3 regions of the Nocardia sp. NBC_00416 genome follow, and region 2 is predicted to be linked to each of the others. Evidence: riboswitches for the same ligand, from Rfam matches in the RefSeq annotation. Region 2 holds a riboswitch; each other region holds the start of a gene.
What was found. A riboswitch is a leader RNA that binds a small molecule or an ion and turns the genes downstream of it on or off. The one in region 2 is predicted to bind S-adenosylmethionine.
Positions count from the first base shown of each region.

Region 1: linked by a shared signal. The riboswitch ahead of metX (homoserine O-acetyltransferase MetX) and the one ahead of OG804_RS21220 (rhodanese-like domain-containing protein) in region 2 are both predicted to bind S-adenosylmethionine.
Region 3: linked by a shared signal. The riboswitch ahead of OG804_RS08480 (aminotransferase class V-fold PLP-dependent enzyme) and the one ahead of OG804_RS21220 (rhodanese-like domain-containing protein) in region 2 are both predicted to bind S-adenosylmethionine.

Region 1 is NZ_CP107932.1:6,158,102-6,167,684, reverse strand. It holds gene OG804_RS26655 (acyl-CoA dehydrogenase family protein) at 1-599, opposite strand, end outside; gene OG804_RS26650 (helix-turn-helix domain-containing protein) at 932-1,930, opposite strand; gene OG804_RS26645 (transglycosylase SLT domain-containing protein) at 2,156-3,196, shown strand; gene OG804_RS26640 (NADP-dependent isocitrate dehydrogenase) at 3,591-4,808, opposite strand; SAM riboswitch class IV at 5,084-5,194, shown strand; gene metX (homoserine O-acetyltransferase MetX) at 5,449-6,594, shown strand; gene OG804_RS26630 (DUF3017 domain-containing protein) at 6,625-6,870, opposite strand; gene cycA (D-serine/D-alanine/glycine transporter) at 7,064-8,545, opposite strand; gene OG804_RS26620 (hypothetical protein) at 8,600-8,827, shown strand; gene OG804_RS26615 (tRNA (cytidine(34)-2'-O)-methyltransferase) at 8,864-9,328, shown strand; gene OG804_RS26610 (DUF4349 domain-containing protein) at 9,442-9,583, opposite strand, start outside.
Region 2 is NZ_CP107932.1:4,929,730-4,939,312, reverse strand. It holds gene pta (phosphate acetyltransferase) at 1-491, opposite strand, end outside; gene fgd (glucose-6-phosphate dehydrogenase (coenzyme-F420)) at 942-1,952, opposite strand; gene OG804_RS21230 (HAD-IIA family hydrolase) at 2,201-2,977, shown strand; gene OG804_RS21225 (O-succinylhomoserine sulfhydrylase) at 3,610-4,821, opposite strand; gene OG804_RS21220 (rhodanese-like domain-containing protein) at 4,818-5,234, opposite strand; SAM riboswitch class IV at 5,252-5,364, opposite strand; gene OG804_RS21215 (Rv0361 family membrane protein) at 5,429-5,899, opposite strand; gene OG804_RS21210 (FAD-dependent oxidoreductase) at 6,129-7,517, shown strand; gene OG804_RS21205 (amidohydrolase family protein) at 7,589-8,455, shown strand; gene OG804_RS21200 (DUF456 domain-containing protein) at 8,502-8,984, opposite strand; gene OG804_RS21195 (TetR/AcrR family transcriptional regulator) at 9,123-9,583, opposite strand, start outside.
Region 3 is NZ_CP107932.1:2,090,803-2,100,385, reverse strand. It holds gene OG804_RS08490 (ABC transporter ATP-binding protein) at 1-1,397, shown strand, start outside; gene OG804_RS08485 (NtaA/DmoA family FMN-dependent monooxygenase) at 1,458-2,849, shown strand; SAM riboswitch class IV at 2,882-2,995, shown strand; gene OG804_RS08480 (aminotransferase class V-fold PLP-dependent enzyme) at 3,042-4,355, shown strand; gene OG804_RS08475 (GNAT family N-acetyltransferase) at 4,459-5,655, shown strand; gene OG804_RS08470 (polysaccharide deacetylase family protein) at 5,636-6,523, opposite strand; gene OG804_RS08465 (MerR family transcriptional regulator) at 6,579-6,947, shown strand; gene OG804_RS08460 (carotenoid oxygenase family protein) at 7,127-8,401, shown strand; gene OG804_RS08455 (GntR family transcriptional regulator) at 8,406-9,290, shown strand; gene yczE (membrane protein YczE) at 9,445-9,583, shown strand, end outside.

The DNA of each region.
Region 1 (9,583 bases), 1.2 Mb from region 2:
CCCTCGTCCAGTTTCGCGTAGACCACCAGGGTGTCGGCGAACGGCCCGTTGGTGATGAACGTCTTCTGGCCGTTGAGGATGTACTCGTCGCCGTCTCGGCGGACACAGGTCTTCATCCCGCCGAACGCGTCGGACCCCGAATCCGGTTCGGTGATCGCCCAGCAGGCGATCGTGCGGAGGCTGAAGATATCGGGCACCCAGCGTTCCTGCTGGGCGAGGGTGCCGCGGGACAGGATGGTGGCGCCCCCGAGCCCGGTGCTCACCCCGAGTGAACTGCACAGTCCCATGCAGACACCGGAGAGTTCGCTGGTCACCACAGCCATCATCGACTGCTGGTCGAATGCGCCGCCGGACCGGTCCTTGCCCTCCGCGGCCGGCTTCTCGCCTCCTTCCGCGGCCGCCCGCTTGGCGGCCAACTGCTTGTTCAGGCTCTCCTCGGCCAGGGCGCCGATACCGAAATCCGCGTAGAGCTTGCGCAGGATCGGATAGGGCAGCATCTCCCCGCTGTCCAGCGCGTCCAGGTTGGGACGCACTTCCTTATCGATGAACGTCCGCACCGCGTCGCGGACCATCAGGTCGGTATCGGACCATTCGAACATCGTCGTCCTCCGGTATCACCAGCTGTATTACGGCGTAAACCACCGAGCGAGCGCTCTGCCGCACCCACCTTGTCGACACCCTGCCAGCTCTTCGCGCACCGCGCTGGAATCCAGCGAAATCCCGCTCGCCGAACTCGGGCCCGGCACCCTTCCCCGGCTCGGAGATCCACCATCGAGGAGGACCACCCGACCGAGGGTCTACTCGACCCGCGGGCGCTCCGGCGGCCGCCGAAGACGGCAGGCCCATGGCGGCGACCTGGACGAACGTGCGATCCCGGGCTTTCGCGGACCCCGACCGTTGCCCGCGATCCGACCAGCACTCGCCGAGCCGATCAGGCCGGATGGGGCTCATGGACACGGAAGGTGCGCCGGTACTCGGCCGGTGTCACGCCGATGATCGCACCGAAGTGGCGGCGCAGATTGGTCGCCGTGCCCAGCCCGGTCCGCTCGGCGATCCGCTCGATTCCGAGATCGGTCGACTCCAGCAGCGACTGCGCATGAGCGAGCCGCTGATTGAGCAACCACCGCATCGGAGTGACACCGGTGGTCTCCCGCATCCTGCGGTGCAACGTGCGCGGACTCATCTTCGCCTCGGTCGCGAGCACCTCGACGGTGAGCGGCTGCTCCAGGTTCGCGGTCGCCCACTGCAGAACCTGCCCGAGATCGTCCTCGCCGCGGGCGGGTACCGCCAACTCCACGAATTGCGCCTGTCCGCCCGAGCGGTGCGGCGGGATCACCATCCGGCGGGCCAACCGGTTGGCGACGGTGGCGCCGAGATCATTGCGGACCAGGTGCAGGCACAGATCCACGGCGGCTGTCATCCCGGCGCTGGTGAGGACGTCCCCGTCGTCGACGTAGAGAACAGAGTCGTCGACGACGACGCCCGGATAGCGCTCGGCGATCGCCGCCGCGTGCTCCCAGTGCGCGGCGACCCGGCGCCCGGTGAGGATTCCCGCCGCCGCCAGCGCGAAGATCCCGTCACACAACCCCACCATGCGGGCCCCGCCGGCGTGTGCCGCGGCCAGGACTTCGACCAGTTCGGCGGGGATCGGGTGACCCGTGGCGACGTGGTCGTGCGCCACCGACGGCACGATGACGGTATCGGCGGCGAGCAGTTCGGCGCGACCGTGCTCGGCCCGCAGGAAGGTACCGAAACCCATTTCGTGAGTGCGCGGTTCGGCGGTCACCGAGCAGACCTGCAGCGTGTACCAGTTATCGGCGAGATCGGGTTGCGCAGTGCCGAAGATCGAGACGGCGACACCCAGTTCGTAGAGATCCCACGGATGCAGATAGCCAGGGGACACGGCCAGCGCGACGGTGTGTGCGGTCACGAGCCGAGTGTATGGCAGTAATCGTTCGCCAGTAGGCAGCCCTGCCACTCGCTGTGGCGATCCCGGCGACACGGCTCGATGCCGCAACGAGCACCCGGCCACCGCGGAACGGCTCCACCGGCCGATATCGGCCCACCGGCCGGCGGTCCCGACTTCCCGGTCCTGGTGAGCGGACACAGCCGAAGACGCGATACTGGAGGGCATGCTACGCGGCGACGGACCCCGATGAAGCCCAAAGGCTACTGGGAAGTAGAACTCGAACCACCCGCGGGTGCGAGGTTGTGGTTGCGGGCCGTCGTCGCCGCCGCCGATCAAGCCATTCAGAACTGCGCCGACCTCCTGGCCACCGGTAACGCCGACAAAGCCGAAAAAACCGAGAACATGCTCGATATGTTCAACAAAGAGGGACTCGTCAAGTCGAGCGACCATTCCGTAATGGCCGAGCAATACGAGACAAAGGCGTCAGATATCGATGGCGTGCGGAAAGATCTGGAAAAACAGCACGATGAAGTGAACCTCACGGCCAATACCACGTACAACACGTCCAGCGCCGCTTTCGGAGCCATCAAGCAGGACGTGAACGACCTCAAAACAGAGTTGGAACGCGTCTATCCACTGAACGAGGACGGACTCATATCGAGCACCACCGAGTTCGGCCTGTCCGGACTCGTACTCGATACAGTGGACAACGTCTACGGCGAAATGGAGACCGCGCTGGACCAGGTCGACGAGCAGGCGCGCCAGATCGACACCAGCACGCCGTCCCCGGGGCCCGGCGCAGGATACACGTCGCCCGGTGGATACTCACCGGCGTCGTACGCGAGCTCGGGCGGTGGCGACTCCCAATACGCGGGCACGGCCACGGACGAGGACTACGCCCGCTACACCGGCAACTCGACTGTGGACGCGGCTATCGAGGGCGCACTGGACGCGCTGGGAATTCAGGACCCGGAGGCGCGGGAGAAATGGAAGAACGGATATCTCGTATTGATCGAGCGAGAGTCCAGCAACGATCCCAACTCCATCAATAATTGGGACGATAACGCCGCCAAGGGACAGAGTTCGCGTGGCCTGACCCACACCATCCCGGCGACTTTCGAGGCTTATCACGTCGCCGGTACGTCGAGCAATATTTACGACCCCGTCGCGAATGTCGCGGCGAGCATGAATTATGTGATGGACGTCTACGGCGTGACCGCGGACGGCAGCAATCTCCAGCAAGAGGTACAGCAGGCCGATCCGAAACGAGATCCGAAGGGCTACTGAGGCACACAACCGACGCGGGTTCGACGACTATGCAGGACACAATTCCCGGAGACGGGAAAAGCGTCGGCAGTCGGCCGCCGGGATACCGGTTACGGTGCCGAATCGGCGGGCGCGGATCGACGAGGACGCCGAAGCCACAATGATCGGCAATCCGCTGGGTATCTGTATCGACCGATTGCGGCAGCGGCCGCGCGGCGGCCCATCGACTGTTGAGCAACCGCACCCGAGGACGAGCCTCGCACACAGGAAAGCGCCGGAGCGCATTTCCTGAGCGCGAGGCCACACGGTCTCGGACGCGTCGCCCGTCACCCCTCGGAGCGGGCGGCGGAGCCGCGGTCCCGAGAGCTGAAAGGCGACGCCGCGGGCCGGACCCCACGATGCCGAAGCGGCGCGACTATTTCAGCGCGCGCGCCAGGTTCGCGTCGAGCGCCGCGAGGAACTCCTCGGTGGTCAGGTAACCCTGATCCCCACCGACCAGCGCCGCGAGGTCCTTGGTCATCTGACCGCCTTCGACCGTCTTGATGACGACATCCTCGAGCGTCTGCGAGAAACCGATCACCTCGGGGGTGTTGTCCAGCTTGCCCCGGTGTTCGAGGCCGCGGGTCCAGGCGAAGATCGACGCGATCGGGTTGGTCGAGGTCGGCTTGCCCTGCTGGTGTTGGCGGAAGTGCCGGGTGACCGTGCCGTGCGCGGCCTCGGCCTCACAGGTCCGGCCGTCCGGGGTGAGCAGCACCGAGGTCATCAGACCGAGCGAGCCGAAGCCCTGCGCGACCGTATCGGACTGCACGTCGCCGTCGTAGTTCTTGCAGGCCCAGACGTAGCCGCCCTCCCATTTCATGGAGGAGGCGACCATATCGTCGATCAGCCGGTGCTCGTAGGTGAGACCGGCCGCTTCGAACTGGGTCTTGAACTCGGCCTCGAAGACTTCCTCGAAGGTGTCCTTGAACATGCCGTCGTAGGCCTTCAGGATGGTGTTCTTCGTCGACATGTAGACGGGGTAGTTCTGCTGCAGCCCGTAGTTGAACGAGGCGCGGGCGAAGTCCTCGATGGACTTCTTGAAGTTGTACATGCCCATCACGACGCCGCCGTCTTCCGGCATCTGCACGACCTCGTGCACGATCGGCTCGCTGCCGTCCTCCGGGGTGAAGGTGAGGGTGACGGTGCCGGCCTCGAAGACCTTGAAGTCGGTGGCGCGGTACTGGTCGCCGAAGGCGTGGCGGCCGATGATGATCGGCTTGGTCCAGCCGGGGACCAGGCGTGGAACGTTGGAGATGATGATCGGCGCACGGAAGATGGTGCCGCCGAGAATGTTGCGGATGGTGCCGTTGGGTGAACGCCACATCTTCTTGAGACCGAACTCTTCGACGCGGGCCTCGTCCGGGGTGATCGTCGCGCATTTGACGCCCACGCCGTGCTCTTTGATGGCATTGGCGGCGTCGACGGTCACCTGGTCGTCGGTTTTGTCGCGGTACTCGATGCCGAGGTCGTAGTACTCGAGGTTCACGTCGAGGTACGGGTGGATCAGCTTGTCCTTGATGAACTGCCAGATGATCCGAGTCATCTCGTCGCCGTCGAGTTCTACGACGGTACCTTCAACCTTGATCTTGGACATGGATCTTCGTGTCCTCCTAAGACTGGTGCCCTCATTGCACGGCCAGGCGAACACGCTTGTGAGCGGACCCCAGCTGTCCAACAGACAACGTATACATCTCGCGTTGTCCACGAGACGTCTGGTGTAACCAAGACGAGCGTACTGCTTGGGGTGGTCCCGCGGTGCAGCCAGCCCCGGTGGTGAGATCTCACACGGTGAACCGCGCCACAAGATTACCCGGTACCGGCATATACCGATTTCTATCCCTCGCGACCGCCCCGCTACCATGTTGAGCAGGTCATGAGCGCCAGCGCCAAGCCCCGGCTCGCTGGACGGCAACCCTCCTGATGCGGTGGGGTGCTCCGGGTGATGACCGGGCCCCCGAAAGCCGGGAGCAAGCGCACGTCAGGAGGTCATCGATTGTGCCGGTTTCCGGCCGCGGTGATCGCGGCGTTCTCACGATTCGACGAGAAACCCCCCATTCTCTGGAGCACGATATGACCGATGGCAGTACCCCCGGCCCGACCGATGTCCGAGCGACCGGCCGCAGACCGATGGTCGCCGTCGGCGGCGCCGTTTCTCGCCCAGCCGGGTCCTCGGCGGCGATTCATACGCTCCGGGTATCACGACGCAACCCGGTAGGCGCGACGGAAATCATCGCGTGAAGGTGGGCACCGAACGAACCACGACCCGGTCGGTGGCGCAGTTACCACCACCCGACGGCACTCTCGGCGTCATCGATATCGGCGGTCTGACCCTGGAGAACGGCGCCCGGCTGCCGGAGGTCCGGCTGGCGGTACAGCGCTGGGGGGAGCTGTCACCCGCCCTGGACAATGTGGTGCTGATCGAGCACGCGTTGACCGGGGACTCGCATGTCATGGGCCGGGCCGACGCCGACCATCCGCAACCCGGGTGGTGGAACGGGATGGTCGGGCCGGGAGCGCCGATCGACACCGACGAATGGTGCGTCGTCGCGACCAATGTGCTCGGCGGCTGCCAGGGCAGCACCGGTCCGGCGTCCCGGGCGCCGGACGGCGCGACGTGGGGCTCACGGTTTCCCGACATCTCGATCCGCGACCAGGTGAACGCCGAGCTGAAGCTGTTCGACGTGCTCGGTATCGACCGCCTGTCCGCAGCGATCGGCGGGTCCATGGGCGGCATGCGCGTACTGGAGTGGATGCTGCTCGCACCCGAGCGTCTGGCCGCCGCGTTGATCCTCGCGGTCGGCGCGCGCGCCACCGCCGACCAGATCGGCACCCAGACCACCCAGATCGCGGCGATCACCAGCGACCCGGACTGGCAGGGCGGCGACTACCACGGCACCGGCCGGGTTCCGCGGGCCGGTATGGGCATCGCGCGGCGGATCGCCCATCTCACCTACCGCACCGAGGTCGAACTGGACAGCCGGTTCGCGAACAGTCCGCAGGACGGTGAGGACCCCTGGGACGGCGGCCGGTACGCGGTGCAGAGCTACCTGGAATACCAGGCCGAGAAGCTGAGCCGGCGTTTCGACCCGGCCACCTATGTGCTGCTGAGCGAGGCGATGAACCGGCACGACATCGGCCGCGGCCGCGGTGGTGTCGATGCGGCGATGAGCTCCACCGCGGTGCCGTGCATCGTGGGCGGTATCGATTCCGACCGCCTGTACCCCCTGCACACACAGCGGGAACTGGCCGAGGGACTGCCCGGCTGCCGGCATTTCGAGGTCATCGCCTCCCGGGACGGCCACGACGCGTTCCTCACCGAGGCCGCGGCGATCGGAAAATTGCTCACCCAGACGATGAACCTGGCCCGCGCCGACCACTGACGCCGCACCACCACCGTCGCGGCAGCGCGGTCAGCCCACGCCGAGGGTGTTGATGGTCGCCGCGAGGAACACGATCGAGCCGCCCAGCAGCGTCAGCGCGCCGACATCGAACGGCCTGCTGCGCACCGCGAGCAGACCGACCCGCACGGTCGGCAGGCACAACCGGAACGCAGCCGCGATCAGAGTCGCGCCGCCGAAGAACAACGCGCCACGGCGCCAGCGGTCCTGAGCGACGAAGACCACCGCGATCAGCACCACCACGGCCACCACGACCATCGGCAGGTGGCAGCGGAGGAAACCGGCCCAACGGCTGCCGGTGCCGGGATCGTCGGCGGTCGTAGTCTCGGCGTCGGTCACGGTGGCGATTGTTCCAGATCCTGCCCGCCCCGGTAGCGCTGGTCCCGGACGACACCGCGAGGCCGGCTACGCGTCGGCGCTGACGGCGCCGCCCGGGACGGAACCGATCCGATCAGCGCAGCGCGGCCAGTTCGGCTTGCACCTTGTCCCGGTGCTGGGCGCGCAATGCCTCATGATGCGGGCTGCGCCGCACCACCAGGTAGGCGATGCCCAGCACAGCGAACCAGATCGGGGTCACCAGCAGGGCCTGCAATGTGTCGGTCTCCTGGGTGAGCGCCCAGACCAGGAACACGAAGAACGCGAGCACCGCCCAGACCATCGGGACTCCACCGGGGAGTTTGAACGTCGACGCGGCATGCAGCTGCGGCCGGCGCTTCCGGTAGACCAGATAGCTGACCAGGATCATCGTCCACACGAACATGAAGCACAGCGACGAGATGGTGGTGACCACCGTGAAAGCCTCGACGATCGACTGCCCGGCGTAGAGCAGCACCACCCCGATCAGCAGGAACGCGCACGAGAAGCGCAGCGCGTTGGCCGGGACGCGGCGCGGGGACAGCTTCCCGAACAACGCGGGAGCGTCACCGTCACCGGCCAGGCCGTACACCATCCGCGAGGTCGAGTAGATACCCGAGTTCGCGCTGGAGGTGGCGCTGGTCAACACGACGAAATTGACCACGCTCGCCGCGATGCCGAGCCCGGCCAGCGAGAACATCGCCACGAACGGGCTGGCATCGGCCGACACCTCCCGCCACGGGGTCACCGCGCAGATCACGATCAGCGCACCGACGTAGAACAGCAGCACCCGGACCGGGATCGAGTTGATCGCGCGGGGCAGCGTGCGCTGCGGCTCCTTGGCCTCGGCGGCGGTGGTACCCACCAGTTCGATGCCGACGAAGGCGAAGACCGCGATCTGGAAGCCGGCCACGAATCCCATGGGTCCGGTCGGGAAGAAACCGCCGTCGTTCCACAAGTTGGCCAGCGCGGCCGTGCTCCCGTTATCGCCGGTGAAGCCGGTGATCACCATGACCAGACCGGTCACGATCAGCGCGCCGATGGCGATCACCTTGATCAGCGCGAACCAGAACTCGGTCTCACCGAACGCCTTCACCGTCGGCAGGTTCAGCACCAGCAGGACGGCGATGCAGACCAGCGCGGGAATCCACAGCGGCAGGTCCGCCCACCAGTACGAGACGTATCCGGCGATCGCCACCACATCGGCGATACCGGTGACCACCCAGCAGAACCAGTAGGTCCAGCCGGTGAAGAACCCGGCCCACGGGCCGAGCAGGTCACCGGCGAAATCACTGAACGATTTGTACCCGGAGTTCGACAGCAGCAACTCCCCCATCGCCCGCATGACGAAGAAGAGGAAGAAGCCGATGATCATGTAGACGAGGATCACCGAGGGACCGGCCAGCGAGATCGTCTTACCCGACCCCATGAACAGGCCGGTGCCGATGGCTCCGCCGATCGCGATCAGCTGGATATGTCGATTCGCCAGCTGACGGCTCAGTTCCTCCGGGCCGCCGCCGGGACCGCCCACTCCGGACGCGTCGTCGCCTGAACCCCCTTGGCCTTGCAGCACGGCCATATTTCTCCCTCCGGAACCAATCGGACAGCCCATTCGACCATCAACCGGGGATCGGTGCAGAGTGGGCGGGCCTACGGTACGCCGGACCAGGCGCGGGCCCTGCAGGCCGTCGCGTTGCAACTGGTCGTCACCGACCCACCGGAGGAAGCAGCGGGCGAACCGGCGGGCAAACGACGTCGGCATCTCTCTTTCGCCGGTGTCATGCACGCCGAACGCAATCTCGCTGAACGGTCGGAAGAACTACTACGCGAGGAACGTGGTATTCAAGCCGTCGGTCGGTGACCGCGCCTCTTCGGGCACCTGATTGACTGGTCCGCTGTGTTCCGATTGATGTTCCATGAGCCTCGCATACCGGGCAATACCGGCAATGCCATTCGGCTCGCCGCCGGGACCGGCAGTGAGCTGCATCTGATCGAACCGCTGGGCTTCGACATGTCGGAGGCCAAGCTGCGCCGGGCGGGGCTGGACTATCACGACCTCGCCTCGGTGACCGTGCACCCCGACCTGCCCACGGCGTGGGAGCTGTTGCGGCCCGAGCGGGTGTTCGCGTTCACCACCCGGGCCACCACCTCCATGACGGAGATCTCCTACTTGCCCGGCGACGTGTTGTTGTTCGGCGCGGAACCCTCCGGGCTGCCCGCGCACGTACTCGCCGACGAGCACATCAGCGGCGAGGTGCGCATCCCGATGCTGCCGGGGCGGCGGTCGATGAATCTGGCCAACGCGGCCTCGGTCGCGGTGTACGAGGCGTGGCGGCAGCACGGGTTCCCGGGCGCGGTCTGACCGCGGCGCGATGCTCGCCACCCACAGCCGCAGGGCGTCGTCGGCAGAGTGCCGACCAGCGGGCCTTTCCGGCTGTTCGGCTCGATCACCGCGTGAACCGTGGTGGGCACGGCTCAGTGCTGGTCGGCGGCCGGCCCGTCCGGCTCGCCTGCCGATTCGGCACCGGACCCTGCGGGCTCGCTCTCCGTCTCCACAGACTTGCTCTCCTTCTGCACAGGCTCGCTGACGGCGCTCGCGGTCGTGTCCTCGGCGTCA
Region 2 (9,583 bases):
GCGTGCTCGGCAGCCAACTCGGCCGCGCACAATTCCACCAGCTGCTCGATCTCGCCCGGCGACCGCTGCGCCCCCCGCACCACCAGCAGCACCGGCGCCCCCAGATTCACCGCGATCCGCGCATTGAACCGCAGCTCGCTGGGACTGGCCACATCGGTGTAATCGCTGCCGACGACCACCACCGCGTCACACAGGGCAGCCACCTGGTGGTACCGCATGACGATCTCGGAGATCGCGGCATCCGGATCGGCGTGCACCTGCTCGTAGCCGACCCCTACAGCCTGCTGGTATTCGATATCGACGGTGCTGTGCTCGAGCAACAGTTCGAGAATGTAATCGGGTTCGGTCGCCGAACGAGTGATCGGCCGGAACACCCCCACCCGCGCGGTGGTCGCGCACAGCATCTGCAGAACGCCGAGCGCCACGGTCGACTTACCGGTATCGCCTTCGGGCGATGCGATGTACACACTGGACGCAGCAACCTCGGCCATGGGCAAAGCCTAGCCACCTTTACTGCGTAACACCGACGGCCCACCCGGTGTGCGCAACTGTCGATCGGACTGTGAACACGGTCCGGGGTGGGGTTGCTCGCGGAGCGTGGGGCTCACCCACAACGTTGGTCTGCCCGCGAAGGCCAGAGGTGGGGTTGCTCGTGAAGGTCTGTGTTTTTGGCGCCGCCTGCGGCGTCGCGGGTTGCGGCCCCAGAGGGCCCGCTGTTCAGCGCCCGAGACTCGCGCCTGCGGCGCATGCGCTTCGGGCACTGAACAGCGGGCGGGGCCGCAACCTTCGAGGGCCTCGCTGGACTCGGCGCAGGGTGGGTGCGGTGGTTCGCTGAGCAGACCGTGGGCTGCAGACCGTGGGCTGCAGACTGTGTGCTGCAGACCGTGCGCCGGTCCGACCGCCGACGACTTTTCCCGCACCCTCCGTCGCCTCGCCCTGTCCTACCCCAGTTTCCGCAGCCGCGGCGCGAGGTCGCGCTGGAACAGGTCCAGGAAGCGCTTCTGGTCGTGTCCGGGTGCGTGGAACACCAGGTGGTTCAGGCCCGCGTCGACGTAGGGCTGCACCAGTTCGACCGCCTGGTCCGGGTCGCTGGCCACGATCCAGCGTTTGGCGATCTGCTCGATCGGCAGGGCGTCGGCCGCCTCTTCCATTTCGATCGGGTCGGTGATGCTGTGCTTCTGCTCCGCGGTCAGCGACAGCGGTGCCCAGAAGCGGGTGTTCTCCAGGGCGAGGTCGGGATCGGTGTCGTAGGAGATCTTGATTTCGATCATCCGATCGATCGTGCTGATCTCGCGGTCCACCTTCGCCGCACCCTCGGCGACCGCCGGCATCAGTTTCTCGGTGTAGAGATCCATGCCCTTGCCGGAGGTGCAGATGAATCCGTCGCCCGCCCGGCCCGCGTACCGGGCTACGACCGGGCCGCCGGCCGCGACGTACACCGGGATTCCGCCTTCGGGAACGTCGTAGATCGAGGCGCCGACCGTTTTGTAGTAGGTGCCGTCGAAATCGGTCCGCGCGCCGGTCCACAGTGCCCGCATCAGATCCACCGATTCCCGCAGCCGCGCGAACCGCTCTTTGAACTCCGGCCATTCTCCGGAATAGCCGGTGGCGATCTCGTTCAACGCCTCGCCGGTGCCCACTCCCAGCATCACCCGGCCCGGGTAGAGGCAGCCCAGTGTCGCGAAGGCCTGCGCGATCACCGCGGGGTTGTACCGGAAGGTCGGGGTGAGTACCGAGGTGCCGAGCATGATCCGCTCGGTGCGCTCACCCGCGGCCGCCAGCCAGGCCAGTGAGAACGGCGCGTGGCCGCCTTTGTGCCGCCACGGCTGGAAATGGTCACTGACCGTAGCGCTGTCGAGGCCGTGTTCTTCGACCAGTACCGCCAGCTCAACCAGCTCACGGGGTCCGAATTGTTCCGCCGACGCCTTGTACCCGAGCTTCAGCTCACCCATTTTCGCCCACTCCTGTCGCGTTGTGGTCGGACCGTTTCCGGCCCGGATTCGACCCTAATAGGCGCAGTTGGGCGCGGCCCACCCGCGGCCGGAACGAGGGGGCGTGGACACGGCCGGCGCCCTGCGTGGCGGCTCCGGAATCGGCTCACGTTCCCGGCTCCGGGCGCGGCATACCCAACGCGCGGTCGCCGAAGCGCAGAATCGAGAGGGTGAGCACAGACGACCGGATTTTGTCCTACCTCACCGATATGGACGGGGTGCTGGTACACGAGGACCGTATGGTGCCCGGCGCCGACGAGTTCCTCGCCGAGTTGCGCGCCGAGCAGATCCCGTTCCTGGTACTGACGAACAACTCCATCCGCACACCGCGCGACCTGCAGGCGCGGTTGCGGCAGACCGGCCTGGAGATACCGGAGCATTCGATCTGGACCTCGGCCCTGGCCACGGCGAGTTTCCTCGACGAACAGCGGCCCGGCGGTACCGCGTACGTGGTGGGCGAGTCGGGATTGACGACGGCCCTGCACGAGATCGGCTACGTGCTCACCGAGGTCGACCCCGACTATGTGGTGCTCGGCGAGACCCGCACCTACTCGTTCGAGGCGATCACCACCGCGATCCGGCTGGTCGAGCGAGGCGCGCGTTTCATCGCGACCAACCCCGACCCGACCGGTCCGTCCCGTGACGGCGTACTGCCGGCGACCGGTTCGGTGGCCGCCCTGATCACCCGGGCCACCGGCCGCGACCCCTACTACATCGGCAAACCGAATCCGCTGATGATGCGTTCGGCACTGCGCCGGATCGACGCCCACTCGCAATCCAGCGTGATGATCGGCGACCGGATGGACACCGACGTCATCTCGGGGATGGAGGCCGGTATGCGCACCATCCTGGTCACCTCGGGGATCTCCACCCGGACCTCGATCGAACACTATCCCTACCGGCCGACCATGGTCCTGAACTCGGTAGCCGACCTGGTGGGCCGAGTCCGGACCCCCTTCCCCGAACCGGGCGACCGCCTCGGATGAACCGATCTGCGCGCCGAACGTGAGCAACCGCCTACTCGGCCGGACGAGCGCAATAAAAGAGCGGCCGCACCCTCCCTGCACCGAGTCCAGCGAGGTCCACAAAGGTTGCGGCCCGGCCCGCTGGTCAGCGCCCGAAGCGCATGCGCCGCAGGCGCGAGTCTCGGGCGTCGTCCTCAACCTCCACAAATCACTCACCCCACCTCACAAGGCCAGCATTCATGGTCGGGGCCCGCCCCGGTTCTGGAACGACAGACCGAAGGCGCGCAGCGACCGAGCGCGTGCGCACCGGCCGACCATAGATCGGCAACCATCGAGCACTGACAGGGTCGTGAACCAACCCACACCGACCAAGAAGTAGGTCCGCCCCCACCTCTCGCCTCGTCCGGATAGCCCACCTCCGAGGTCGGGGCCCGCCCCGGTTCTGGAGCGACGAAGCGAAGGAGCGCAGCAACCGAGCGCATGCGCACCGCCGACCATAGATCGGCGACCATCGAGCACTGGCAGGGTCGTGTACCTACCCACACCGACCAAGAAGTAGGTCCGCCCCCACCTCTCGCCCCGTCCGGATAGCCCACCTCCGAGGTCGGGGTTAACAAGGGCCCCGACCCGCCCCGCCGAAGGCGGGGCAGAAATTACAGAGCCTGGTCCAGGTCGCCCATCAGGTCTTCGATGTCCTCGAGGCCGACCGAGATTCGGACGACCCCGTCCGACAGTCCGATGCTGGCGCGTCCTTCCGGCCCCATGGCCCGGTGGGTGGTGGTCGCCGGGTGGGTGATGAGGCTTTTCGCGTCGCCCAGGTTGTTGGAGATGTCGATGATCCGCAGCCCGTTCAGCACTTCGAACGCTCGTTTCTTGGCTGCGTCGGCCGCGGCTTCGAGCTCGAAGGTCACTACGGTGCCGCCGCCGCTCATCTGCGCGTTCGCCAGGTCGTACTGCGGATGGGATTCCAGGAACGGGTACCGCACCCAGCTGACCGCCGGATGCTCGTCGAGGTAGCGTGCGATGCGCAGCGCCGATTCGGCGGACTGCCGGACCCGCAGCGGCATGGTTTCCAGCCCTTTGAGCAGCGTCCACGCGTTGAACGGGCTGAGCGCCGGTCCGGTGTGCCGCATCAGCGTCTTCACCGGACCTTCGATGTACTCCTCGGATCCGAGGATCGCGCCGCCCAGTACGCGGCCCTGGCCGTCGATGTGTTTGGTGCCCGAGTAGACCACCACGTCGGCGCCGAGTTCGAATCCGCGCTGTAGCAGCGGAGTGGCGAAGACATTGTCCAGCACCACCTTGGCGCCCGCGGCGTGCGCGAGTTCGCAGACCTTGCGCACGTCGACCAGGGTCTGCATCGGGTTGGCGGGGGTTTCGAAGAACACCGCGGCGGTGGGTTCGGACAGCGCCGCTTCCCATTGGTCGAGGTCTTCACCGTCGACGAACACCGTTTCCACGCCCCAGCGGGGCAGGATCTCGTTGCACACCACGAAACAGGATCCGAACAGGCTGCGTGCGGCCACCAGCCGGTCGCCTGCCTTCAGTAGCGCGCCGAGTGCGACGAATACCGCGGCCATACCGCTGGCGGTCGCGAAACAGGCTTCGGCGCCGTCGAGTAACCGCATCCGCTCCTGGAACGTGGTCACGGTCGGATTGCCGTAGCGGGAGTACACATAGTGCGGGTTCTCGCCGGTGAACGCGGCCTCGGCGGCTTCGGCGCTGGAGTAGACGAACCCGGAGTTCAGGTAGAGGGCCTCGGAGGTCTCGTCGAATCCCGACCTGCTCAGGCCGCCGCGGACGCCCAGCGTCGCGGGCCCGACGCCTTCGGGCAGCGGGCGTTCGAACGAGCCGCCGTTGATCATGACTGCCGCCACGGGAGCCCGTGGGCCCGCCAGCCGGCGATGCCGCGATGCCCGTGTTCGTCGAGCGGACCTTCGAACCCGTCGCTGATGTTGTAGGCGGGCGCGATACCCGCCGCGGTCGCGGCGTCGGCGGCATGTGCCGACCGCTGGCCGGACCGGCAGAGGAAGACCACGGGCGCGTCGGCGGGCCGGTCGGCCAGCGCGCTGCGCAGCTGGTTCAGGAACTCGGTGTTGCGGGCGCCGGTGGTGTCCACCCATTCCACCAGCAGCGTCGGCCTGGCGATCGCGCTGGTGTCGGGGACTCCGACGAATTTCCATTCGGCCTCGGTCCGCACATCCACCAGGATTGCGTCCGGATTACCGGTCAGCAGTTCCCATGCCTGCTGCGAGCCGATATCCCCTGCGTAACTCATACGTGGCACCTCCTGCGAATCCGCACTTGCCGCATCGGTTCGATGCGCGCCAGGTCGTCACCCGGAGCACCCCACCGCGGAGGAGGGTTGCCGACCAGCGAGCCGGGGCTTGGCGCTGGCACTCATGACCCAAACCAAAAGATTGCCCGGCGGGGTCGGGCCGTGTCAAACCTCGGTTGACGCCACTGATGACATCATTCGACCGGCTGGTTGCACACCTGCCAGTCGCCGTCGGAGAGGAACAGCCACCAGGCCGCGGTCTTCTCCTCGCCCTCGACTCGGCTGGTCACTTCGATGGTCGCCGTGTCGCCGTTGATGTCGACGGGCCCGAATTTCGTGATTTCGATGTCTTTCCCGGTTTCGCCGGGCTTCAGTTGCCCGGCCAGTGGTGAGCGGGCCGGTACGAAGCCTGGGCAGACCGCTTCGCGTGGGGGTTCCACCCCGTAGCGGTTGCTCACTTGGGCGAAATCACGGACCGCTCCGGCGATCCGATCGGAATCTGTGACATTTTTCTCAACGGGCGACACCAGTCCGGCGATGAGCACACCGCCGAGGATCAGCGCCACGATCACCGCGGCCACGATGAACGGCCAAATCGTGCGGGGGTCCTCGGGGCCGTCCGGTTCGGTGGCTGCCGGCTCGTCGGCGGGTCCGCCATTGCTCATGCCTACGATCATCCCTGGTCCCCGGATCGGCTGTGCGGCCCCACCCCGATAGAATCGGGGCAGACCGCGCATTGCCGCACGGCAGCAGCCGCGGCGACGTGGGAAGACGTACGGCGAGTAGCCGCCCGCGAACCGGCGCGACAACGGCGTATACGAGCCACGCGTCAACTTAGCCTAAGCTAACACCAACGCCAGTGATTCTTTCGACCGATAAGGGTGCGCGTAACTGATGACCGAGCAGAAGGAAGCGAACCGCCCGCTTCGGATCGCGATCGTGGGGGCTGGGCCCGCCGGGATCTACGCCGCCGATGCTCTGATGAAGTCGGATGCCGACGTCTCGATCGATTTGTTCGAGCGGATGCCCGCCCCGTTCGGGCTGATCCGGTACGGCGTGGCGCCGGACCATCCGCGGATCAAGGGCATCGTCACCGCCTTGCACAAGGTGCTGGACAAGGAGCAGGTGCGCCTGCTCGGCAATATCGACTACGGCACCGACATCACGCTGTCGGATCTGCGCCGTTTCTACGACGCGGTGATCTTCTCCACCGGAGCCAACGCCGACCGGGCGCTGCCGATCCAGGGTATCGACCTGGACGGTTCCTACGGTGCGGCCGACTTCGTGTCCTGGTACGACGGGCACCCGGATGTGCCGCGCACCTGGCCGTTGGACGCGGAGAAGGTCGCGGTGCTGGGCGTGGGCAATGTCGCCCTGGACGTCGCGCGGGTGCTGGCCAAGACCGGTGACGAACTGCTCCCGACCGAGATCCCCCCGAACGTCTATGAGGGCCTCAAGGGCAACAAGGCCGTCGAGGTGCACGTATTCGGTCGCCGTGGGCCGGCTCAGGCCAAGTTCACCCCGCTGGAGCTGCGCGAACTCGACCATTCGCCCACGATCGAGGTCATCGTCGACCCTGCGGACATCGACTACGACGAGGGTTCCGAAGCGGCCCGCCGCCATTCCAAGCAGGTCGATATGGTGGCCAACACCCTGGAGCAGTGGGCGATCCGGGACCAGGGCGACCGCCCGCACAAGCTGTTCCTGCACTTCTTCGAATCTCCCGCCGAGATCGTCGGCTCCGACGGCAAGGTCGTGGGCCTGCGTACCGAGCGCACCCAGCTCGACGGCACCGGCAATGTCAAGGGCACCGGGACGTTCAAGGACTGGGATGTGCAGGCGGTCTACCGGGCCGTCGGCTATCTGTCCCAGAACATCTCCGAGCTCCCGTTCGACGACCAGGCGGGTGTGATCCCGAACGAGGCCGGTCGCGTACTGGTCGACGAGAACGCCGACGGCGCCGCCCGCTACCTGCCCGGCACCTATGTGACCGGCTGGATCAAACGCGGGCCGGTGGGGCTCATCGGTCACACCAAGGGCGATGCGAACGAAACGGTCGCCTGCCTCCTCGACGACAGCGGCGCCCTCGCCGCGGCCGAGAGCCCGGAACCCGAGGCCGTGCTGGAGTTCCTGGAGGGCCGGGGTATCCCGTTCACCACCTGGGCCGGCTGGTACCGCCTCGACGCGCACGAACGCTCCTTGGGCGAACCCGAAGGCCGGGAGCGGGTCAAGGTCGTCGAGCGTGAGGACATGCTGCGCGCCAGCGAACCGCACAAGGTCTAATCCGCGGCCCGCTCCTCTCGGTCCAGGGCTGGGAGGAGCGGGCGCCCCGACATTTCAGGCATGCTGTATCCGTGTTCGACGCCCATCTGCACATCATCGATCCGCGTTTTCCGCTGATCGAGAACGAGGGCTACCTGCCGGAGCCCTACACCGTCGCCGACTATCGGCGGCGGATGGCTCGGTTCCGGCCGTCCGGTGGTGCGGTGGTCAGCGCGTCGTTCCAGGCCAATGATCAGAGCTATCTGCGTACCGCGCTGGCCGAGCTGGGCCCGGGCTGGGTCGGTGTGACCCGGCTGGATCTGGACGCCAGTGATTCCGAGATCCTCGACCTGCACGCGGCCGGGGTGCGGGCGGTGCGTTTCAACCTCAAACGGGCCGCCGCCGATATCGCGAGTATGACCCGTCAGGCACTGCGCGCCTACGAGCTGGCCGGTTGGCATGTGGAGATCTATGTGGACGGCCAGATGCTGGCCTCGCTGCAACCGGTGATCCTGAAACTGCCGAAGGTGTCGGTCGACCATCTCGGTATGTCCGAGGAGGGGCTGTCGTATCTGCTGAACCTGGTCGATCGCGGGGCGCGGGTGAAGGCGACCGGTTTCGGCCGGGTCGATATGGATGTCGCCACGGCGCTGCGCCGCATCCACGCGGTCAATCCGGAGGCACTCATGTTCGGCAGCGATCTGCCCGGTACGCGCGCCGGCCGCCCGTTCCGGGAATCGGATGTGGAACTGATCTGCGATGTGGTCGGCACCGATATGAACGCGGTCCTGGAGGACAATGCCCGGGCGTTCTACGGATTGCCCGCGATAGATCGCACCATCGAGGATCCGACGCCGACGCTGCCGTTGTTCGTGCCGCCGCGTAAGGATCGAAGCCCGGCCCACGACGGAACGACCCGGCCCCTGCCGATCGTCCAGAAGCGCACCGGCCCTAGGTAATCGGTTCGGCGGTCCGAACGGCGCGCGGATCCCGATATGCCGGGCGTCAGGCGGCGATCGCGCCGATCACCCATACCCCGCTCGCCAGCAGTGCGCCCAGCAGTTCCACGAGCATCGAGAGCCCGACGCCTTTTATCGCGTGTTTGCTCGATACCCACGCCTGCCGGTTGTCGGGGAGGCGCTGCAGTTCCGAAAGATATACGCCTACAACGAAGCCCACGAACAGGCCGACCACCGGGATCACGAAGAACCCGGCGATGCCGACGACGGTGCCCAGCAGCAGCGTCCGGTTCGGTACGCCCGCTTCTTTCAACTTCTGGCCCGGCCACGTGTATTTCACGATGCCCGAAACGATCAGCAGTACCGTGCTGATCGCCAGCACCGCCCACGCGGTGGTTCCGCCGGTGAGAAACGCCCACACCGCGATCGCTGCGAAGATCAGGATCACCCCGGGCAGGATCGGCACCACGATGCCGATCAGGCCGACCAGGATCACCAGGCCGACAACGATTTCTCCCCATACGCTCACCGGTCCAACGTAGCCCGGATCGGGCGCTGCCGCCGGATCGTGTGGACGCGCACCCGGACGCGGCCGCGGTGCGTTCCCGATCCGGTGAACTTCCGTGGTTCGGATGGGTGGGCAAGCGGGTGGCCGGCCGGATCTGCGTCAGGAATCGCCCAGTCCCAGAATGCGTGCGGTCAGGTCCAGTACCCCGGCGCGGTGGCGCGGGGCGGCGACCATATCGGTGATCTCCGGGCGCATGCTCGCGAAGATCGCCATGGCCAGGAATTCGGTGTCGGCGTCGGGGGCGACCTGGGCGATCAGGTCGGCCAGTAGCGCGCGCCAGGGCGCCCAGCTGTCGGACTGGCAACCGTCGGGCAGGGCGCGCATCAACGGGGCCAATTCGATCGCGGTGAGGTCGAAGACCACCGCGACGAAAGCCAGGATCCGATCGTTCACGGGCACGGTCGTATTCGCCGCGAGTTCGCGCGCGGTCTGCCAGCCCCGTTCGGTCCGGTCCTCGACCAGTGCGCGGACGAGTCCCTCGCGGTCGGCGAATCTGCGGAACAGGGTGCCCTTGCCGACTCCGGTGGCCGCTGCGATCTCGTCCATGGAGACGTTGTCGC
Region 3 (9,583 bases), 2.8 Mb from region 2:
AGCGGGTCCGGGGCCGCTACATCGGCCTCGTCCTGCAGGACGCGCTCGTGAGCCTGGACCCACTGCGGACCATCGGGCGTGAGGTGGCCGAATCGCTGGACACCCACCGGATCGGAGACAAGAAGCAACGGCGCGCCGTGGTGCGGACGCTGCTGGAATCGGTGGGGATCGGCGGCGCCGAACGCCGCGCGGAACAGTACGCCCATCAGCTGTCCGGCGGCCAGCGGCAACGCGCGCTGATAGCGTCGGCCATCGCCGCCGACGCGCGGGTTCTGGTCGCGGACGAACCGACCACGGCGCTCGACGTCACTGTGCAGCGCCAGGTTCTCGGCGTGCTCCGGTCGCGGCTCGCGGCCGGTGCGGGACTGGTGCTGGTCAGCCACGACCTCGCGGTCGTTTCCGGTATCGCCGATCGCGTCCTGGTGCTGCGTGACGGCGAAGTGGTCGAGTCGGGGCCGACGTCGGAGGTGCTCCGTGCGCCGCGGCACCCTTATACGCGCAAGTTGATCGCCGCGGTCCCCACCCGGGAAACACGCGGATTCGCGCTGAGCTCGATCGGCGCGGCGGCCGACGGCGCCGGAGCTCTTCCACGGGTGCGGATTCCCGCGCACACCGTGGACGCCGGGGATACCGCCCTCGAGGTTTCGCACCTGACCAGGACCTACGGGCGGCCCGGCCGGAGCCGCGTCGTGGTCACCGCCGTCGACGATGTGAGTTTCACCGTCCGGCGCGGCGAAACACTCGGCATCGTCGGCGAATCCGGCTCCGGGAAGACAACGACGGTGAAGGCGATTCTCGGACTCGTCGCGCCGACCTCGGGTGAGATCCGGCTCGACGGGAGGCCGTGGAGTTCGCTGCGCGAGAGCGAACGCCGTAGCAGGCGCGAACAGGTCCAATTGGTGCCGCAGGACACGCTCAGTTCGTTCGATCCTCGATACACGGTCGAGCAGATCATCGCGGAATCACTGCTGCGCGCCTATCCGGACGAACACGCGCGGCGGCGGCGGATCCGCGAGGCACTCGACTGGGTCCGGTTGCCCGGCGCGATTCTGGATCGGCAACCTCAGTTCCTGTCCGGCGGCCAGCGTCAACGGGTCGCGCTCGCCCGGGCCCTGGCCCCCACCCCGCGAATCGTGGTGTGCGACGAGCCCGTATCGGCCCTGGATGTCTCCGTTCAAGCGCAGATCCTGGACCTCCTGCAGGAGTTGCAGGCCGAGCACGGGACGACCTTCGTCTTCGTGACCCACGACCTCGGTGTCGTACATCAGATCGCGGATCGGCTGCTGGTGATGAAGGACGGCCGGATCGTGGAGCAGGGCGATGTGGTGGAGGTCTTCGACAAGCCGCGGCACGAGTACACCCGCGAGCTGCTCGACGCCGTCCCGCGGATCTCGTGAGGGCCGCCCGGCAGCCCGAAGTATCCGAAAAAAGTCCGAGCACAACGAGAAGGTGAATCTGTGGCACACCGACCCGGGCTGATCCTCAGCGCGTTCGTCATGGGAGCCGGCCATCACGCGGCATCGTGGCGGCATCCGGCCGCGCCGGACGAGGCGGCGGAATTGACTCCCGCCCACTATGTCGACCTGGTGCGGATCGCCGAACGCGGCAAATTCCATGCGTTCTTCCTCGCCGATACGCTCGCGTTCTCACCGAACGTAGCGCTGAACGGGGTGAGCAACCTCGAACCGCTGGTGACACTCGCGGCGCTGTCCCAGCACACCGAACGCATCGGACTGGTCGCGACGATCTCCACGGCCTTCTACCCGCCGTACCACCTCGCCCGGTTGATCAACACCCTCGACCATTTCAGCGGCGGCCGATTCGGCTGGAACGTGGTGACCTCGACTTCCGACCACGAGGCCCGGAACTTCGGGTCGGCGCGGCTGGCCGAGCACGACGACCGATACCGCGCGGCGGCCGAACTCGTGGACGCGGTCGATCATCTGCTGCACTCCTGGGAGCCCGGCGCGGTGGTCCGTGATCGCGCGTCGGGCCGGTATCTCGATCAGGACCGGGTGGCGACCGAACCGAGCCGGATCGGGCGCTTCACCTTCGGCGGACCGCTGGACCTGCCCCGGTCGCCGCAGGGCAGACCGGTGATCGTCCAGGCGGGGAGGTCACCGGCCGGTATCGAGTTCGCCGGGCGGTACGCGGAGGTCGTGTTCACGGTGCAGCAGACGTTCCAGGAGGCGAAGTCCTTCCGTGACGCGCTCCGCGGCGCGGCCCGGGACGCGGGGCGTTCACCCGGCGATGTCCGCGTCCTGCCCGGGTTGTGGCCGTTCATCGGTTCGACCGAGGCCGAGGCCCGCAAGCTGTACGACGAACTGGAGGAACTCGTTCTGCCCGCTCAAGTGGCCCGGCAGATCGCCACCTTCACCGGGCTCGATCTGAGCGGATACGGCTACGACGAGATCCTGCCCGCACTTCCGGCGACCGGCTTCCAAGGACAGCAGGGCAGATACCAGACCTTGCGCGATCTCATCGACAGCGGCCGGAACACGCTCCGGAAATTGCAGGAGCAGTTCGGGACGAGTCGCGGTCATCAAGTGGTGATCGGGACTCCCGAGCAGATAGCCGATTCGATCATCGACTGGCACGACCGCGGTGCGGTGGACGGGTTCAGTATCCAGCCGCCCATCCTGCCGCACGGCCTGGCGCAGTTCGTCGACCATGTGGTCCCGGAATTGCAGCGCCACAAGGTTTTCCATGACGATTACCTGCCCGGGGCCCGGACCTTCCGAGATCAGTTGGGGGCTTCGCGCCGGGATCGGTCGCCGGAATCGGCGGATCCGGTGCGCCGGTCTGTGCCCGACGAGCCCGTCGGCGCGCACCGGTCCGGTTCGAGTTGACAAGTCGGTGAGCCTCTGACAACCTCGCCTCAGGTCATGAGTGCCAGCGTGAAGCCCCGGCTTGCTGGCCGGCAACCCTCCTCCGCGGTGGGGTGCCCCGGGTGACGACCTGGCCGCTGCTCGCCCGAGCGCGGCAAGCGCGGGCTCCGTTCACTCCCCGATCCGGAGTCCCTCGATCGAAGGGATTGCGTGATGACCGCTGTATACGACCCGACCTGCGCCCCGGCCCGGGTGTCCGGTGCCGACCTGCGGGTACCGCTGGTGCAGGGCGGGACCGGCGGCTACGCCAATTTCGACTACGCGGCCAGCGCGCCGGCGTTGGAGCAGGTCGGCGCGCGGGTCGCCGAGCTGCTGCCCTACTACGCGAGCGTGCATCGCGGCGCGGGCTACGCGTCCCGGATCTCCACCCAGTGCTACGAGGCGGCCCGGGAGTCGGTGCGCCGATTCCTGCGCTGCGCCGACGATCAAGAGGTGGTGTTCACCCGCAACACCACCGACTCGTTGAACCTGCTCGCCGGATGCGTCCCCGGCGAGACCGTGGTGCTCGATATCGAACACCACGCGAACTACCTGCCCTGGGACCGGCACGGCCGCCGGGTGGTGCCCGCGGCGGATACCCTCGCCGAGACGATCGACCGGCTGACCGCCGAACTGTGCGCGAAACCCGCCGCCCTGCTGGCGGTGACGGGGGCGTCCAATGTCACGGGTGAGGTGCTGCCGCTGGAGCGCCTGGCCGAACTCGCGCATCGGTACGGTGCGCGGATACTCGTGGACGCGGCGCAACTGGCCCCGCACCGCCGAATCGACCTGTGCGCCACCGGGATCGACTACCTGGCCTGCTCGGGTCACAAGCTGTACGCGCCGTTCGGCGCCGGTGTGCTGGTGGGCCGCCGCGACTGGCTCGACACCGCGCCCCCCTATCTGGCCGGCGGCGGCGCGGTCACCGCGGTCACCCGGGAGACTGCGATCTGGGCCGCCGCCCCACACCGGCACGAGGCGGGTTCTCCGAATGTGCTGGGCGCCGCGGCGCTGGCGGCCGCCTGCGAGGCGCTCACCGAGCTCGCCGGTCCGGCGCAAGCGCACGAGCAGGCACTCACCCACCGGCTGCGGACCGGACTGGAGGACATCGCGGGGGTGCGCTGTCTGCGGATCTGGCCGGACAGCGCCGATTGTGTGGGAATCGTCGCCTTCACCGTAGACGGATTCGATGCCGGACAGGTCGCGGCCTATCTGTCCGCGGAACACGCGATCGGTGTGCGCGACGGCCGTTTCTGCGCGCACCCGCTGCTGGCGCGGTTCGGTCTCGACGCCGCGTTGCGCGCGAGTATCGGGCTCGGTTCCACGGCCGCCGATATCGACCGGCTCCTGGCCGCCGTGCACGCGCTGGTCACCCGGGGACCGCGGTGGGACTACGCCTGTGCGGGCGGCCGCTGGGATCCGGTTCCGGAGACCCGCCCGGGTCTGGTCGCGGCAACGGCCGCCGGGGCGGGGCCGTGCACGATTTGAAGCCGTGCCCGATAGGACAAGGGTCGCGACCCGCGGGCCGCTGTACGAGGCAGCGAGCCCGAGCGTCCCTACCGAATCCGACTCACGACGGGGGTGACCCGATATGCCCATCGATATCGACATACTGACCGACGCAGCGGATCTGCGTGCCGCGCAGCAGGTGTTCCGGACCGCGATGGTCGGGGTGCCGCCACTGTCGGCGGAGTCCGGGGACGGGCTGAACGAACTCGGGCGCACACTCGGCGCCCGCGTCGCCGGCGAACTGGTGGGAACGGTCAATTCCTACACCAGCTGGCTGGTGGCGCCGGGTGGGGCACGGCTGCCGCATGCGGCGGTGACCCATGTGGGGGTGCTGTCGACATACGCGCGTCAGGGCATCGCGTCCGCGCTGCTGCGCCGGCAACTCACCGATATCGCCGAACGCGGAGAGGTCGTGGCGTCGCTGCGTGCCACCCAGGGCGGGATCTACGAGCGGTTCGGTTACGGCGTGGCGGGGTCGGCGGCCCGCTGTGAGATCGATGTCCGCCGGGCCCGCTTCCGTGACACCGTGCCCGCCGCGGGACCGGTCCGGTTGCTCACGCCCGCCGACGGCTGGGAGGTTCCCGCCAAGATCTATGCCACCGCCGACGTATCGTGGACCGGCGCCATCGACCGGCCCTCCCACTGGTGGCGATTGCAGCAACTGATGCGGGGCCACGGCCATGTCGCCGTGCACGGTGAACCCGGCGCCGAGGACGGATTCGTCCGCTACCGGGCCGATGAAACCACCGATTGGTCCCGCCGGCCGGAACGGACCGTGGTCGTGGACGATCTGGTCGCGACCACCCCCGCCGCGTACCTGGGGCTGGTCCGCCACCTGCTGTCCGCCGATATCGTCGACCGGGTGGTCCTGACGGCGACCGCGCCCGACGCCCCGCTGCGCCATCTGCTGACCGACGAGCGGGCCCTGCGGGTCACCGAGATCCGGGATGAGACATGGTTGCGGCTGATCGATGTCGCGGCCGCGCTGACACGTCGCGCCTACCGGCCCGGCCGCCCGGTCGTCCTCGCTGTCACCGACCCGCTCCTGCCCGCCAACACGGGGACCTACCGGATCGCGGACGGTGCGGTGACCGCGGTGGACGCTCCCCCCGACCTGAGTGCCGATATCGCGGCGCTGGCGGCGGCCTATCTCGGTGGCACCCGCTGGGGTCATCTGTCCCTCGCGGGCCGCGTCACCGAGCATCGGCCCGGCGCCGCGGCGGCCGCGGACGTGCTGTTCGGGGTGGCGGATCACCCGTTCAGCGGGACGTACTTCTGACAGTCGGCCCGGTGCGGGTGGCCGCGTAATGCGCCGCGATCTCGTCGCTGGTGGTGACCCATACGCCGGGATGTTCGACGATGTAGGCGAGCGCCTGATCGAGGTAGCGGGCCCGGAACGCCTGGCCGGTGACGAACGGGTGCAGTGCCAGGGCCATGACGCGGCCGCTGGTCGCCGATTCCTCCCACAACCGGTCGAGCTGGTCCCGGACGGTCCGGACGAAATCGGGTCCGGTGAGACCGGTGCCGAGGAACAGTGTGTTGTCGTTCAACTCCACCGAGTACGGCACGCTCAGCATCCCCGGGACCCGCAGCGGGTAGGGCTGGTCGTCGTTGGTCCAATCCAGGACGTAGTCGAGACCGAGCTCACGCAGCAGGTGCGGGGTGCGGAAACTCTCGCTGAGCGCGGGACCCATCCAGCCGCGCGGCCGGGTCCCGGTGGCCCGTTCGATGGTGGTGACCACGTCGGCGAGGTAGGCGCGTTCGTCCGCGGCCGAGAGTTCGGCCTGGAGTACGGAGTTGTTCTTGCCGTGCGCCAGCCAGGCCCAGTCGCGTTCCCGCCCGGCCTCGATGATGCGCGGATAGTGCTCGGCCACATCGGAATTGAGCAGCGCGCTGGCTCGGATGCCGTGGCGGTCCAGCGACTCCAGGATCCGCCAGAATCCTACCCGCGGCCCGTAATCGCGCCAGCCGTAGTTGAGCGGATCGGGGACCTGTCCCGCGGTGCCCGCGAAGATGCTGGTCGACGGCTGATCCACCTGATAGTGCTCGATATTGAGCCCCACATAGAACGCCACCCGCGCCTCGCCCGGCCAGCGGAGCGGATCGCGGTCGACGATGGCGCTGTAATCGAACAGTTCGTTGTCCATTCGCTTATCGTCAAAGGTTGACATCAATGTGAAGGTCAAGCGGTGAGGTGATGGGATGAGAATCGGGGAGCTGTCGCAACGCACGGGCACCTCGCGCCGGTTGCTGCGCTATTACGAGGACCAAGGGTTGATCGTCGCGCAGCGGTGTGCCAACGGCTACCGCAGTTACGACGAACGGTTCGTCGATCGGGTGCTGCAGATCCGAGGGCTGCTCGACGCCGGTCTGCCGACCCGCATCATCAAACAGATCCTGCCCTGCCTGGACAAGCCGCGCACCATCTATTTCCCGGACGCCACCCCGGAGATGCTGGCCACGCTCGAAGGGGAACGCGATCGGATGAGCGACCGGATCCACTGCCTGGAACGGAACCGGGACGCCATCATCGAATACCTGGCCGCGGTGCGCGAATACGGGACCGGTTGACGAAGCCGGCCGGTACGCTTCCGGCTCGCGGGCCTCGTTTCCGGCGACACCCCGTTGTGAGGCCGAACCGCGTCCCCCCGGGTGCCCGTCTGATGCGGTTGTGCTCCTGTACTAGTGCACATTCCGGTATCTCTCGCGGGGGACCACCGCGGGTGCCGCCCGGTTCCTACGGTGTGCACATGAGGTATTTGGAAGACCATTTCACCCCGGTCGAAGAAGAGATCACCGCTTACGACCTCCCGGTAACCGGCCGCATACCGGCCGAGCTCAGCGGCCGCTATCTGCGTAACGGCCCCAACCCGGCGAGTGTGGACGACGCCCGGACGCACATCTGGGGAATGGGTCAGGGCATGGTGCACGGGGTGCGCCTGCGCGATGGGCGTGCGGAGTGGTACCGAAACCGTTTCGTGCGTGTCCCCGGATACGCACCCATGGTGCATGTGATCGAACACGCGAAGCAGATATTCGCCCTGGCCGAAGGTGGATTGCCGCCGGCCCGGCTGGACGACGAGTTGAACACGGTCGGGTTCGCCGAGCTGGGCGGAACCGCTGATGGATTCACGGCGGGGGCGCACTCCAAGCGCGACCCGCTGACCGGAGAACTGCATTCGCTGTCGTATATGCCGGGACACGACTTCGTCCGATACACCGTGACCGACACGGCCGGAGCCGTGGCCGAGACCGTCGCGATCCCGATGACACGGACGCCGTTCCTGCACGACTTCGCGCTCACCGAGAACCATGTGGTGCTCTGGGATACGCCGCTGGGCTTCGACGGGTTCGAGTGCCGGTGGCTACCGCAGCACCCCACCCGGGTGGGCGTCATGGCGCGGTCCGGTGGTGACGTTCGCTGGCTCGATATCGATCCCGTCCATGTCAGTCACACGCTCAACGCCTATGACGACGAGAACGGCGTCGTCGTCGATCTGGTCACCGCGCAGGGCCCGTTCGATCCCGCCGACCCCGGGGCGATCCGGCCGGTGCTGGATCGCTGGACGATCACCCCGGACAAGGTCCACCAGCGGCGTATCGACGACCGACCGCAGGACTTCCCGCGCATCAACGACGCCTTCGCCGCCCGCCCGCACCGATACGGTTATTCCGCCGCGACGGCTCTGTACGGGATACCGTTCTCATCCGAGGGCGCACCCTCGGATGAGGTTTTCACCAACGCGCTGGTCAAGCACGATCTGCTGCGGGGGACCACGCAGGTGCACGCGTTCGGCCGGGACGAGGCGGTCGGCGAGGCGGTGTTCGCCGCGACCGGGCAGGCCGAAGACGAGGGGTATCTGCTCACCTACGTGCACGATCCACGCCGCGGCGCCGCGGACCTGGTGATCCTGGCCGCCCAGGATTTCACCGGTGAACCGGTCGCGCGCGTCCACCTGCCGGCCCGGGTGCCGTTGGGGCTGCACGGCAATTGGCTGCCCGACCGAGCAGGCGTGGCAGCATGAGGTCGTGAACGAGCCCCGCCCGCCGTATCTCCTGATCGTCGCCGACATAGAGCGGCGCATCACCGCGGGCGAGTTGCGACCCGGTGATCGAGTCCCCACGACCCGGGCGATCGTGCGGGAGTGGGGTGTCGCCATGGCGACGGCCACCAAGGCGCTGGCGACGCTCAAGGAGTCGGGCGCCATCGAGTCCACCTCCCGGGTGGGCGCCGTGGTCGCCGCCCGGCGATTGCCCGCGCGTTCCAGCGAGGGGCTCGACAGTGATCGTGTCGTGCGGGTGGCGATGGAGATCGCCGATGTGGGCGGTCTGGCCGCGCTCTCCCCCCGGAGGGTGGCCGCCGAACTCGGCGTCGCGACCGTGACCCTCCATCGGTACCTCGAAGCCGCGGCCGAACTTCCCTATTTGATCGCGGACGCGGCGTTCGCCGAGATCGACTACCCGGAGCCGCCACCGGGCTGGCGGTCGCACCTGCGGGTGGCGGCGCATCTGCAATGGGAGGCCTACCAGCGTCATCCGTGGCTGCCGCGGCTGGTCTCCATCACCCGGCCGGTCACGCTGCCGGGTCTGCTGGCCTACGGGGTGTGGACCTTGCGCGCGTTCGACGGCTCGGACCTGGACGCGCGTACCCGGCTGCACGCCTACGGCACCCTGGTGAACTATGTGCGGGGAACAGCGGTGAACATCGAGACCGAGGCGGTCGCCGAACTGGATTCGGGAATGACGAGCACGCAGTGGGGCACCGCGCGGCTGGCCGTCGACAGGCCGCTGATCACGCAGGTCACCGAGCCGGGAACAGAGCTGGATCTGGAGTCGCTGTTCGCCTTCGGTCTCGAGCGACTGCTCGACGGGATGACCGTTGTCATGGCGCCGCGCAGGTCTCTGCGGCCGTGAGCACGATCCGGTGGCCGGCGCATCGGGCCCCCGGTGCCGGGGCGGGCAGGCCGGTGTCGCCCAACCGGCTCTTTCCCGCGGCAGCCGATCGAACGATCATGGTCGGGATGCCCTCGGTTCGTTTCCGAGTGGCCGGGAAACAGCGGAGGACAGGATGACGATCACCCGGCGAGTCGATCGAAGCCGCCCTTTCGTGGCCCGCCGGATGAACGCGGTGGAGCAATTGCGCGCCGAGAAGAAGCCGTGGCGGCTCACCCAACTCGTCCTCGGGCTGGCGGGATACGGCATCTCGC